DNA from 4 places in the Enterobacter sp. JS8-1 genome. Region 4 is predicted to be linked to each of the others. Evidence: predicted binding sites of a transcription regulator. Region 4 holds the regulator's gene; each other region holds the start of a gene.
What was found. The regulator CRP, encoded in region 4, controls carbon source genes, mostly activating them, when cyclic AMP is high. The targets are predictions, from matches to a motif close to ATGTGANNNNNNTCACAT.
Positions count from the first base shown of each region.

Region 1: ydfZ (putative selenium delivery protein YdfZ) is a predicted target of CRP. The motif match lies at 1,570-1,587, and genes of this name have one in related genera.
Region 2: bhsA (multiple stress resistance protein BhsA) is a predicted target of CRP. The motif match lies at 1,303-1,320, and genes of this name have one in related genera.
Region 3: rhaS (HTH-type transcriptional activator RhaS) is a predicted target of CRP. The motif match lies at 2,165-2,182, and genes of this name have one in related genera.

Region 1 is NZ_CP185805.1:2,178,171-2,181,622, reverse strand. Features, by position in the region: gene ydfG (bifunctional NADP-dependent 3-hydroxy acid dehydrogenase/3-hydroxypropionate dehydrogenase YdfG) at 1-152, shown strand, start outside; gene ACOQH0_RS10410 (GntR family transcriptional regulator) at 244-930, shown strand; gene ACOQH0_RS10405 (universal stress protein) at 965-1,396, opposite strand; gene ydfZ (putative selenium delivery protein YdfZ) at 1,685-1,888, shown strand; gene ACOQH0_RS10395 (mannitol dehydrogenase family protein) at 1,931-3,394, opposite strand.
Region 2 is NZ_CP185805.1:1,855,201-1,858,652, reverse strand. Features, by position in the region: gene ldtC (L,D-transpeptidase LdtC) at 1-901, shown strand, start outside; gene bhsA (multiple stress resistance protein BhsA) at 974-1,231, opposite strand; gene comR (TetR family copper-responsive transcriptional repressor ComR) at 1,476-2,111, shown strand; gene ACOQH0_RS08750 (glycine zipper 2TM domain-containing protein) at 2,171-2,710, opposite strand; gene ACOQH0_RS08745 (NAD(P)/FAD-dependent oxidoreductase) at 2,904-3,452, opposite strand, start outside.
Region 3 is NZ_CP185805.1:4,752,488-4,755,939, forward strand. Features, by position in the region: gene rhaT (L-rhamnose/proton symporter RhaT) at 1-277, shown strand, start outside; gene rhaR (HTH-type transcriptional activator RhaR) at 278-1,126, opposite strand; gene rhaS (HTH-type transcriptional activator RhaS) at 1,200-2,036, opposite strand; gene rhaB (rhamnulokinase) at 2,338-3,452, shown strand, end outside.
Region 4 is NZ_CP185805.1:4,417,701-4,421,152, forward strand. Features, by position in the region: gene ACOQH0_RS21160 (YheU family protein) at 1-112, shown strand, start outside; gene ACOQH0_RS21165 (phosphoribulokinase) at 143-1,012, shown strand; gene ACOQH0_RS21170 (OsmC family protein) at 1,079-1,483, opposite strand; gene crp (cAMP-activated global transcriptional regulator CRP) at 1,795-2,427, shown strand; gene ACOQH0_RS21180 (YccS/YhfK family putative transporter) at 2,485-3,452, shown strand, end outside.

The DNA of each region.
Region 1 (3,452 bases), 2.2 Mb from region 4:
AAACCTACGAAAACGCCAATGCCCTGACGCCAGAAGACATTACTGAAACAGTCTGGTGGGTGGCGACGCTGCCAAAACACGTCAACATCAACACCGTTGAGATGATGCCAGTCAGCCAGAGCTTTGCCGGACTTAGCGTCCATAGAGGCTAATTACGCCCTTCCCGGCCTGCGGGCCGGGTATGTGATGGCAGGCAAAAGAATGGTAGTATGTTCAGGTTAACTCTCTGAGAAATCGCAACCCATGGCCGCTGAATCACAACTCAATCCTACCCAGCCCGTTAACCAGCAAATCTATCGTATTTTACGACGCGATATCGTCCACTGCCTGATCCCGCCGGGAACGCCGCTCTCTGAAAAAGAGGTCTCGGTGCGTTTTGACGTGTCCCGTCAGCCGGTGCGTGAGGCGTTTATCAAACTTGCTGAAAATGGCCTGATTCAGATCCGCCCCCAGCGCGGCAGCTATGTAAATAAGATTTCCCTTTCGCAAGTCCGTAATGGCTGTTTCGTCCGCCAGGCCATTGAATGCGCAGTGGCACGTCGCGCCGCATCGCTTATCGATGACAACCAGTGTTACCTGCTGGAGCAAAACCTGCATCAGCAACGTATTGCAATAGACCGTAAGCAGCTCAACGACTTCTTCCAGCTTGATGATGAATTCCACCAGAAACTGGCGCAAATTGCAGATTGCCAACTGGCGTGGGATACCATCGAAAACATCAAAGCCACCATCGACCGCGTGCGCTACATGAGCCTTGACCATGTTTCCCCACCGGAAATGCTGCTCCGCCAACACCATGATATTTTCAGCGCGCTGGAAAAACGCAACGCGGACGGCGTGGAAAATGCGATGACGCTGCATCTGCAGGAAATTAGCGAATCAGTCCAGCTAATCCGCCAGGAAAATAGCGAGTGGTTTAGCGAAGAGTAATATTCGCCGCCACCTTTCGGGTGCGGCGATGTGATTAACGAACGACTAATACCGGAATCGTGGCGTAGCGCAGAATAGATTCCGCGTTTGACCCCAGCAGATGGGTGGTGATGCTCGGGTTTTTCGACCCGATGACAATAACGTCATACTCCCCTTCTTTGCTGAGCTTGATAATTTCATCACGCACGTTGCCAAAGCATACTTTGCAGTGAATATCATTCGGCGAAATATCGAAGAGCCGCTTTAACGCCGTCATTTTTTTCTCAGACTCCGCGGTCATATACTCTTCAAACTTCTTTATGTCCGCGTTGAATCCGCGCAGCAGCGAGCGGCTGCTGTTAGGCAGAATGTTGACCAGGGTAATCGACGCGCCTTCGGCTTTTGCCAGATTGGCCGCGTGGCGTACCGCTTTATCGCTCAAGTCCATTTCAAACACGTCTACAGGCATCAATATTTTCTTGTACATAAGCCTGACTCCTTATTCCGATGAGAGGATTATTTCCTGACTCAAGAGTGCCATTGGCAATATAAACAAACCCTCAACGCTTGCAGGGTGAAATTATCCATTAAGGAAAATAATTGTCGGCTTTGTAAATTACCGTCCGGAACCGTCAGCGGGCTGCACTGAGGATAAAAAAAGTGTGACCTTGATCAAAAACAAATAATTTAGGCGGCGAGAGGCGTATTAATAATGCCCGTGAACGGCAGAAGGTAAAATAGCGCCGTAGCGAAGAGTAAGTGAGGAGAAAATACCATGATGACATACGACCGTAACCGTAACGCCATAACCACCGGCAGCCGGGTCATGATTAGCGGCACCGGCCGCACCGGCGTGATTAAAGCGATTCACAGCGAGGGGCTGGACGCCGCGCAGGTGCGCCGCAGCAAAACGGTTGAAGTGGAAGGAAGTGAAGGTAGGTACGAACCGATCGAACTGATTCGTCTGGGAATGCACTAAGCGTGCAGATTCATGCCGCCGCCAGCGGCGGCATGAAATAAATTACGGTTGTACCGCGTACTGCGCCACTGTGGCTTTCGCGCCTTTATCCAGCAGCGTCTGATAGGCCTCCATCACCGCATTCACAAACACGGCATCCTGCGGCAGTTCGTTTCCAAAAATGGCTTCAATGCCCAACAGCGCCTTAACGCGACTTTGCCCCTCTGCGCTTGCCTTTACTGCCGCCTGAATCACCGCCAGCTGCGGGTCGCTCACCTCAATGGCATTACCCTGCTCGTCCACACCGCCGACGTAACGCATCCAGCCGGCCACGCCCAGCGCCAGCAGCGGAAAAGGCTTCTGGTGCACCCGATGCCAGCGCACGGAGTCCAGCATACGCTGCGGGAGCTTCTGGCTGCCGTCCATCGCGATCTGCCAGGTGCGGTGACGCAGTGCCGGGTTGCTGTAGCGCGCAATCAGCAGGTCAGCATAATGGCCTAAATCAACGCCTTTCACTTTCAGCGTGGGAGCCTGCTCTTTTAGCATCAGCGCGTGCGCGGCTACACGGTAGTTTTCATCTTCCATGCAGTCGTTGATGTGCTGATACCCCGCCAGATAGCCGAGATAGGCCAGGAACGAGTGGCTGCCGTTGAGCATACGCAGCTTCATCTCTTCGAACGGGATGACATCTGCAACCAGCTCGGCACCTGCTTTTTCCCACTGCGGACGGCCAGCAACAAAGTTGTCTTCGATAACCCACTGGCGGAACGGCTCACAGGCCACGCCCGCCGGATCGCGTACGCCGGTCAACTGCTCGATTTTATCCAACGTATCGGCGGTGACTGCAGGCACAATGCGATCCACCATCGTTGACGGGAAGGTGACGTTGGCTTCTATCCAGTCCGCCAGTTCGCCGTCTACGGCGCGCGCGTAGGCGCAAGTTACGTTACGCATGACGTGACCATTCTCCGGCATGTTGTCGCAGGACATTACGCTGAAAGCAGGCAGACCCGCCGCTTTACGACGCGCCAGCGCTTCAACCACGACGCCAGGGGCAGATTTCGGCTGAAGCGGGTTTTCCAGGTCGGCGGCGATTAACGGATGATCGAGCATCAGTTGTCCGGTTGCCGGGGAGTGGCAGTAGCCTTTCTCGGTGATGGTCAGGGAGACAATGGCGACCTGAGGTTCACACATCGCCGCCAGCACGGTTTCCAGCCCATCAACCTGCGCGTGCAATGCTTTTTTGACCACGCCGACGACGCGCGAAGTCCATGCATCGGCAGACATCTCCGCGACGGTGTAGAGGTTATCCTGCGCATTGAGATCGGCAATTTGCTGTTCGCCACCAATCAGATTCACTTCGCAGTATCCCCAGTCGCTGCCGTGTTCAGCCGCAAGAATATCGGTATAAACTGCCTGATGCGCACGGTGAAATGCGCCAAACCCTAAATGAACAATGCGCGCTTTGAGGCTGCCGCGATCGTACTGAGGCAGCGTCGCTTTCGCCTGTAATAACCGGTTTTCCATGATTGAGACTCGTTAATTAATGAAAGCTGCGATCCGCTGCCGCTCTCCTTGCGAAGCG
Region 2 (3,452 bases), 2.3 Mb from region 4:
TGCGCTGCCTGCACGCGCAAACACCTGGCCCCTTCCCCCCCCTGGCAGCAACGTTGTCGGGCAAAACCGTTTTCATGTTGTTGAAGATAACGGGGGTTCGCTGGAGGCCATTGCCAAAAAATATAACGTCGGCTTTCTGGCCTTGCTGCAGGCCAACCCCGGTGTCGATCCTTACGTGCCGCGCGCTGGCAGCGTGCTGACGATCCCGCTTCAGACCATTCTTCCTGATGCACCACGACAGGGGATCGTGATTAACCTTGCCGAGCTTCGACTGTACTATTATCCGCCGGGTAAAAAAGAAGTGACCGTTTATCCAATCGGTATCGGCCAGCTGGGCGGGGACACACTGACGCCAACCATGGTCACTACCGTGTCGGATAAACGTGCTAACCCAACCTGGACACCCACGGCAAATATTCGCGCACGCTATAAAGCTCAGGGTATCGATCTGCCCACCGTCGTGCCGGCGGGACCGGACAACCCAATGGGTCATCACGCGATCCGCCTCGCGGCATATGGTGGGGTTTATCTGCTGCATGGAACGAATGCGGATTTCGGCATCGGTATGCGCGTCAGCTCCGGCTGTATTCGTCTGCGCGATGACGACATCAAGACGCTCTATAGCGTGATTACGCCGGGCACAAAAGTGAATATTATCAATACTCCGATTAAGGCCTCGGAAGAGCCCGGTGGCGTACGGTTGGTCGAAATTCACCAGCCATTATCAAAACACCTCGGTGACGATCCGCAGACGCTGCCTATTCCACTGAATGCCGCGATGGTGAGCTTTAAATCGAATACGAACACCGATAGCGTGGTGATGGAGCGCGCGATGGAAGCCCGGTCAGGAATGCCAATTGACGTCACGCGACATGGAAATGTCACTCCGCAGTCAATGTAAGTACCAAAAAAAACGCCCTGCAAATGCAGGGCGTTTTTTATAGCAGTGGCATAAATGAGGGTTTAGCCAGGCTTATTTATAGATAACAGCAGTACCGTGCAGGGTGTTAGGGCCGGTCACTGAGGTGATACGGAACGATTTCGCACCCATCTCATCCGCTTTCTGCGCCAGTTGATCTTCCAGAGAGCCCAGGTTTGTCCCCGCGTTTGCAGAGATGGTACCCACTTTTTGTTGGTCAGCAGGAGTAGATTGTACTTCTACAGCGGCGAAGCTTGCGAAAGAGAGTGAGCTAAGTACAGCAGCAGCGATCAGGGTTTTTACGTTTTTCATGATTTTTACCTTTAGGCAGATGAATTGGGCGTCGTAAGTTATTTACTTAACGATCGATAGATAAATGATAGATGTGATCCAGCTCACACGTCAACATGTTTTTATAACGACCGTTAAATTAATTTTATTTTCGTTAATTTTCATACCCATATGATTAATTTATTTTTAAGCAAACTACGCTGGTCGCGGGATGGGTTTATTTTTATAATGGTCATTCAACAAACCAACTGAGGACCAACGGCAAATGACAACCGAAGTCACGAGTTGCGCAAAGAAAAGCCGTGGCCGACCAAAAGTGTTCGACAGGGATGCGGCGCTCGATAAGGCCATGACACTCTTCTGGCAGCATGGGTACGAAGCGACCTCGCTTTCCGATCTGGTAGAAGCGACCGGCGCTAAGGCACCCACGCTGTATGCGGAATTTACCAATAAAGAGGGGCTGTTCAGGGCAGTGCTGGACAGATACATCTCGCGCTTTGCGGCAAAACACGAAGCGCAGCTTTTTTGCGAAGAGAAAAGCGTTGAACAGGCGTTGCAGGACTATTTCTGCGCCGTCGCGACCTGCTTTACCAGCAAAGACACACCCGCGGGCTGCTTTATGATCAACACCTCCGCCACGCTTGCTGCTTCATCTAAAGAGATTGCCAATACGGTGAAATCACGCCATGCCATGCAGGAGGAGACGTTAAGTACGTTTCTGGCCCAGCGGCAGCAGCGCGGTGAAATCCCGGCGCACTGCCGCCCGCAGGAGCTGGCGCAATACCTGAGCTGTATTTTACAGGGTATGTCCATCAGCGCCCGTGAAGGGGCTACGCTTGAAAAACTGCAGAGTATTACGCAAACCACACTGCGTCTGTGGCCTGAACTGCTTAAACTTTAAGGCAAAAAAAAGCTCCTCAGCCTGAGCGCATGAGGAGCTAAGTTCAGAGAACATCTTTTTTACACTTTGTTGTTCAGTACCAGCTGACCATTGTTGTCCAGAGGGATCTGGGTGCCAGGGTCTTTATCCATGCGGATTTTGCCCTGCTGGTCGCCAATTTTGTAGGTTACGTCATAGCCCAGCATTTTTTCGGACTTGTCATAAACGGTTTTGCAGCGCTGCTGTGTGGTGGTGTACGTATCGTTGTCCTGCATTGCGCCCTGCACCTGATTACCGGCATAGCCGCCACCCAGCGCACCCACGACCGTCGCCACATCTTTGCCTCGTCCGCCACCAAACTGATGACCAATCACGCCGCCGGCTACGGCACCGAGAACTGAACCGGCAATGCGGTTTTCATCCTGCACCGGACGACGGTGAGTCACAGAGACGTTGCGGCACTCCTGACGAGGGGTTTTCACGGTTTCTTTAATCGGGGTAGCGGAAACGACCTGCGCATACTGCGGGCCACGATCAAGTACGTTGAGACCGGCTACGGCAGCCACACCTAGCGCAGCAGCGACGCCAATCCCTATACCCGCCAACATTGATTTATTCACGGGACTTCCTCCTTTGTTGCTATTGGAAACTATTTTGCAACAGGGGTCAGTCCTCGCCAATAAGACAAAGGATTAAAAAATGGGCGTCTGGGGGAGATATATCGTGTTTGAGAGAACTCTTAAGCACGCAAAGTGTGATGTACAGCATGAAATGCTAAAAAACCCCTCCGGATGGCCCGGAGGGAGAGAAATATCAGTGCAGCTTCAGTCGAGGACGGATCACGCGGTTGATTCGGCCGACCAGCATCATCAGACCGGTTTTGAAGTAGCCGTGCAGTGCAATCTGATGCATACGGTAAAGGGAGATATACACGAAGCGTGCAATGCGCCCTTCTACCATCATCGAGCCGCGCATCAGGTTACCCATCAGGCTACCCACGGTAGAGAAGTTAGACAGTGACACCAGCGAACCGTGGTCTTTATAGACATACGACTTCATCGGCTTCCCTTTGTACTGCGCCAGGATGTTGTGCAGCACCAGACTCGCCATCTGGTGAGCGGCCTGAGCGCGCGGCGGCACGAACCCACCTTCAGGGCGCGCACAGGATGCACAGTCTCCAATAGCGAAGATTTCCGGGTCGCGCGTGGTTTGCAGCGTCGGCTCTGTCACCAGCTGGTTAATGCGGTTGGTTTCCAGCCCGCCGATCTCTTTCATGAAATCAGGCGCTTTGATACCCGCCGCCCAGACCATCAGATCCGCCTGGATATACTCGCCGTCCTTAGTATGCAGGCCGCCTTCGTC
Region 3 (3,452 bases), 330 kb from region 4:
GCTCATCATCACCAACGTGCTGCTCTCCGCTCTCGGCGGCCTGATGTGGTACCTGCAGTTCTTCTTCTACGCCTGGGGCCACGCCAGTATTCCGGCGCAGTACGACTACATGAGCTGGATGCTGCACATGAGCTTCTACGTGCTGTGCGGCGGGCTGGTTGGGCTGGTGCTGAAGGAGTGGAACAACGCCGGGCGTCGTCCGGTGGGCGTGCTGAGCCTGGGCTGCGTGGTGATTATCATTGCCGCCAACATCGTTGGCCTCGGCATGGCGAACTGACTACGCCGCCTTTCGACTGCGATGACGCCACTGAACCGGCGTCATCCCCACCTCGCGGTTAAACACCACCGAAAAGTAGTTGCTGTCCTCAAAGCCGCAGCGCATCGCCACTTCACTCACCATCAGCTCCGTATGCTGCAGCAGATACTGGGCGTGGCAGATGCGCAGCTGGCGCAGGTAGTGGTTTACCGTCATCCCCGTCTGGGTGCGGAACTGCTGGCGCAGCGCGCGCTCGCTGCACTGCTCCTGCTCGCAGAATTTCTCCAGCAAGAAGCTTTTGTTCAGGCTGCCCGCAAGCGTGGTGATGAGCTTATCCAGCAGCGCTTCCTGCGTCGTGGCGGAGGGATTATCGGTGGCGTAACGGTGACGTTTCAGCGTCATCACCAGCTGGGCGAAAAGCAGCTCCGCCATCTGGTTGGCGACCGGGTCGCTCTTCTGGCTCTCCTGCTCCAGCTGAGAGATAACCTGCCGAACCTGGGTCATGCCGCCGCTGCTTAAGCGCCAGTGCGGTTCTCCTCGGGCATCAAGAAAACCGGGAATGTTGGCCACCCAGTCGACGTTAAGCCTGAGCCTGTCCGGGCAGTAGATGACGTTCTGCAGCACCAGGTCGTTAACCGAGGCGTAGGAGTGTTTATCTTCGGCGCGGATGTAGAACAGATCCCCGCGCGTGATGCGGTAGGGTCGGTCGTTGAGGACGTGCAGGCCGTTGCCGCGCCACACCAGCACCAGCTCGCAGAACTCGTGGGTATGCTCGGCAAAGACGTTTTGCGGGTAGCGATCGGCCACCGCGACGGCCTGACTCGCGGAGGCAAAAAAATCATCTTTGCGAAGGATTAACTGAGCAGCCACACCACGACCTCTGTGCCGAAAAACCTGACATTATTAGCTTTATTGCGGCAATAAAACGGTGACTGCCCTCGCGTTACTGAAGCAATGCGTCTTTTCCCTGACGAATATCGCGCGGCGACCAGCTAAACTCCCGACGAAAAAGCGTCGAAAAGTGGTTACTGTCGCCGAAACCGCAGCGATAGGCGATATCCGTGACGCTTTCGTCAGTATGGCGTAAAAGATGACGCGCTTTGATTAACCGCAGGCGGTTAAGGTAGCGTTGCGGCGTCAGCCCGGTGTGCTGCTTCAGCTGGCGATGCAGGGTGCGCAGCGATAGCGAAAAATCATCCGCCAGCGTTTCCCAGCTGACATCTTCGGCGAAATGGTCTTCCAGCCAGGCCATCAGATGGTTCAGCCGGGCGTCGTTGTTTTCCAGCCCCTCCACCAGACTACTGCGGCGCAGCAGCACCAGCAGCTGCATGAACAGCAGCTCGCGCGTGGCAATGGCGTGCGTCTCCTGCCCGTCCTCGCTCTGCTCCATCTGGCTCACCAGCTGTCGCACCTGCTGTAAGGTGGACTGATTCACCCGCCAGTGCGACGGATAGTGTCCGTCCTGCTCCTGTGGCAGCAGCTGATTCAGCCCGGAGAGAAACTGGAACGCGTCCGGGGAACGATAGAGCACGTTGGTCAGGCACAGGTTGTCGGTATGTTCATACAGGTGCCTGTCGTGGTCCCGCACGAAGCACACGGTGCCGCCGCTGATGGTATACGGCTGGCCGTTAAACACGTGAATGCCCGTGCCGTGCTCAACAATCACAATCTCATGGAAATCATGATGATGCTCCGGGAATGCGGCCTGAGGGAGCCGTGGCTCAATCGCGACGGGCGACCCTCCTGCAGGGAAAAAATCCACGCTGTGTAGTACGGTCATAACGGCCCCCACCAATGAGAAATGTTCTCAAAATAGTAATTAAGGCCTTGCACCCTCACCTTAAATTTTCGGCAGCAAACCTCGCAAAAGCTGTCCGTTTTTCAAGAAACCGGTGGAAAGATCGGGAAATGCGGTAAGCGTCACACTGCCTGAAACCCCCGCAATTACTGGAAACTGTGAACTCCCTCACGTTCATCTTTGCTTTCTTGCCAGCGCCGGATTTGGCCTGTCAGTGGCGAGAAGGTGCCTTTTTCTTCCCTTTCTTACACTCATCGCTAATGAATTAAGAAAGGATCCGACCATGACTTTTCGCCATTGTGTGGCTGTCGATTTAGGCGCATCCAGCGGCCGCGTAATGCTCGCCACCTGGGACTGTAGCCAGCGCACACTTTCGCTTCGCGAAATGCACCGTTTCGCCAACTGCCTGAAAAAGCAGGACGGTGTTGAGACCTGGGATATCGATGCCCTGGAGGCGGAGATCCGCACCGGGCTGAACAACGTCTGCAACGACGGCATTCGTATCGACAGCATCGGTATTGATACCTGGGGCGTGGATTACGTGCTGCTGGACGGTAACGGCGAGCGCGTCGGCCTGCCCGTCTCCTACCGCGACAGCCGCACCGACGGCCTGATGGCGCACGCTATCGCCCAGCTTGGCAAGGACAACATCTACGGGCGCAGCGGCATTCAGTTTCTGCCGTTTAACACGCTGTACCAGCTGCGCGCTCTCGTCGAGCAGCAGCCGGAGCTGGTCGCGAACGTGGCCCACGCGCTGCTGATCCCGGATTACCTGAGCTACCGCCTGACCGGCAATATGAACTGGGAATACACCAACGCCACCACCACCCAACTGGTGAACATCAACACCGATAACTGGGATGAAAACCTGCTGGCGTGGACGGGCGCGTCGCCGTCCTGGTTCGGCACGCCAACGCACCCCGGAAATGTGATCGGTCAGTGGATTTGCCCGCAGGGGAACGAAATCCCCGTCGTTGCCGTCGCCAGCCATGATACCGCCAGCGCGGTCATTGCCTCGCCGCTTTCCAGCAAAGACGCGGCGTACCTTTCTTCCGGCACCTGGTCGCTGATGGGCTTTGAGAGCAAAACGCCGTACACCAGCGATGCCGCGATGGCGGCGAACATCACTAACGAAGGTGGTGCGGAAGGGCGTTATCGCGTGCTGAAAAACATCATGGGCCTGTGGCTGCTTCAGCGCGTGCTGAAAGAGCAAAACGTTACCGACCTGCCTGCGCTTATCGCGGAGACAGAAAAGCTGAAGGCCTGCACCTTCCTGATCAACCCGAACGATAACCGCTTTATCAACCCGGCGCACATGAGCGCCGAAATCCAGGCCGCCTGTTTCGCCGCCGGGCAGCCGGTGCCGTCCAGCCCGGCAGAGCTAGCGCGCTGCATTTT
Region 4 (3,452 bases):
ACAAAAGGTCAGCGATGTTAAGCGCCAGCTGAAAAGTGGCGACGTGGTGCTGGTGTGGTCCGAACTGCATGAGACGATCAATATCATGCACCGCAACGCGTTTCACGGCTGATCTGTAAACCTTTCCAGTCAGGGAGTTGCTATGTCTGCCAGACATCCGGTTATTGCCGTAACGGGCTCAAGTGGTGCGGGTACCACCACCACCAGCCTCGCCTTTCGCAAGATTTTCGCACAGCTGAATCTCCGGGCGGCAGAAGTGGAGGGCGATAGCTTTCACCGCTATACGCGCCCGGAAATGGACATGGCCATCCGCAAGGCGCGCGATCTGGGCAAACACATCAGCTATTTCGGGCCGGAAGCCAACGATTTCAGCCTGCTGGAACAAACCTTCCGCGAATACGGGCAGAGCGGGACCGGGCAGTCCCGCAAATACCTGCACACCTACGACGAAGCGGTTCCCTGGAATCAGGTGCCGGGGACGTTCACCCCGTGGCAGCCGCTGCCGGAGCCGACCGACGTGCTGTTTTACGAAGGGCTACACGGCGGCGTGGTCACGCCTCAACACGACGTCGCGCGTCACGTGGATCTGCTGGTCGGCGTGGTGCCGATTGTTAACCTTGAATGGATCCAGAAGCTGACGCGTGACATGAGCGAGCGCGGGCATTCTCGCGAAGCGGTGATGGATTCCGTCGTGCGCTCCATGGAGGATTACATCAACTTCCTGACGCCGCAGTTCTCCCGCACCCACATCAACTTCCAGCGCGTGCCGACGGTGGATACCTCCAACCCGTTTGCGGCCAAAACGATCCCGTCGCTGGATGAGAGCTTTGTCGTCATCCATTTCCGCAATCTCGAAGGCATTGATTACCCCTGGCTGCTGGCGATGCTGCAGGGCTCGTTTATTTCGCACATGAATACGTTGGTGGTGCCGGGCGGAAAAATGGGGCTGGCGATGGAGTTAATTATGACGCCGCTGGTCCAGCGGCTGATGGAAGGGAAGCAGATCGCGTAAACATGTTCCCTCTCCCTGTGGGAGAGGGTTAGGGTGAGGGCATCAACACGCACGATGCCCCAATAATTAAGCCTCGATCACTTCATACGAATGCGTGATTTTTACCGCTTTCTCCAGCATTAACGCCACAGAGCAATATTTCTCCGCAGAAAGGTCTACGGCGCGTGATACTGCGGCATCTTTCAGTTCTTTACCGGTCACGATAAAGTGCAGATTAATGTGCGTGAACAGGCGTGGCGCCTCTTCGCGACGTTCGGAAGTAAGCTTCACTTCGCAATCGGTCACATCATGGCGACCTTTTTGCAAAATCGACACCACGTCAATTGCACTGCATCCGCCCGCCGCCATCAGCACCATCTCCATCGGGCTTGGGGCTTTGTCGCCGGAGTTACCGTCCATCAAAATCTGATGTCCAGAAGCGGATTCGCCCAGGAACGTTAAACCTTCAACCCATTTGACACGCGCTTGCATATTCATTAACTCCAACGTTGCATTTTTGGTGACAGATTACGCGTGCATTACATTTCTCGCAACGGAAGGCGACCTGCATCATGCTGAAGCGAGACACCAGGAGACACGCGGCAAAAGCTATGCTAAAACACTCTGGATGCTACAGTAATACATTGACGTTACACATGTATGCAGAGGACATCAAACTTTACTGGCTGCGAAACGTTACGACAGCCGACTTCCCAGGGTATGGGTAAGAATTCGATTGCAACCCCAGAGTCCGGATGCATCTTATGACTCTGGTGACAGCTTATAACAGAGGATAACAGCGCATGGTGCTTGGCAAACCGCAAACAGACCCGACTCTCGAATGGTTCTTGTCTCATTGCCACATTCATAAGTACCCATCGAAGAGCACGCTGATTCACCAGGGTGAAAAAGCGGAAACGTTGTATTACATCGTTAAAGGCTCGGTGGCAGTGCTGATCAAAGATGAAGAAGGGAAAGAGATGATCCTTTCTTATCTGAACCAGGGCGATTTCATCGGTGAACTGGGCCTGTTTGAAGAGGGCCAGGAACGTAGCGCCTGGGTTCGTGCAAAGACAGCATGTGAAGTGGCTGAAATTTCTTACAAGAAATTCCGTCAGCTGATTCAGGTTAATCCTGACATCCTGATGCGTCTTTCTTCCCAGATGGCGCGCCGTCTGCAGGTGACGTCTGAGAAAGTGGGTAACCTCGCCTTCCTGGACGTAACCGGCCGTATCGCGCAGACCCTGCTGAACCTGGCAAAACAGCCAGACGCCATGACCCACCCTGACGGCATGCAAATTAAAATTACCCGCCAGGAAATTGGTCAGATCGTCGGTTGCTCCCGTGAAACAGTGGGTCGTATCCTGAAAATGCTGGAAGACCAGAACCTGATCTCCGCCCACGGTAAAACCATCGTGGTTTACGGAACGCGTTAATTCCGCTCAAACGGCGTGCCATCGCAAGGTGTCACGCCGTTTTTGTCTCTACTCCTCATGTGGCGCAGGCTGATCTATCACCCGGAAGTTAACTACGCACTGCGACAAACGCTGGTGTTGTGCCTTCCTGTGGCCGTGGGCCTGATCCTCGGACACCTCCAGCAAGGTCTGCTGTTTTCCCTCGTGCCCGCCTGCTGCAACATTGCCGGTCTGGACACGCCGCATAAGCGCTTTTTCAAACGCCTGATTATCGGTGGCTGTCTGTTTGCTGGCTGTAGTCTCGCCGTACAGCTCCTGCTTGCCCGTGATATCCCTCTGCCCCTGATCCTGACCGTGCTGGCGATGACGCTTGGCGTGACGGCGGAAATCAGTTCGCTGCACGCGCGCCTGCTGCCCGCCTCGCTGATTGCGGCTATCTTCACCCTGAGCCTCGCCGGGAATATGCCGGTGTGGGAGCCGCTGCTGATCTACGCCCTTGGCACGCTCTGGTACGGGGTGTTTAACTGGTTCTGGTTTTGGCTCTGGCGGGAACAGCCGCTGCGTGAATCCCTGAGCCTGCTCTATGTGCAGCTTGCGGATTACTGTGAAGCCAAATACACCCTGCTCACCCAACATACCGACCCGGAGAAATCCCTGCCGCCGCTGCTGACGCGCCAGCAAAAGGTTGTCGACCTGATTAGCCAGTGCTACCAGCAGCTGCACATGCTTGCCGCCAACAAGAACCACGAATACAAACGGCTGCTGCGCACTTTCCAGGTGGGGCTGGACCTGCAGGAGCATATCTCCGTTAGCCTTCACCACCCGCAGGAGGTACAAAAGCTGGTAGAGCGCAGCCATGCAGAAGCAGTGATCCGCTGGAACGCCCAGACCGTCGCCGCGCGGCTTAGGGTACTGGCTGACGATATTCTCTATCACCGCTACCCCACGCGTTTTAACATGGATAAACAGCTCGGCGCGCTGGAGAAAATCGCCCGTCAGCATCCGGATAACCCGGTAGGCCAGTTTGCCGCCTGGCACTTCAGCCG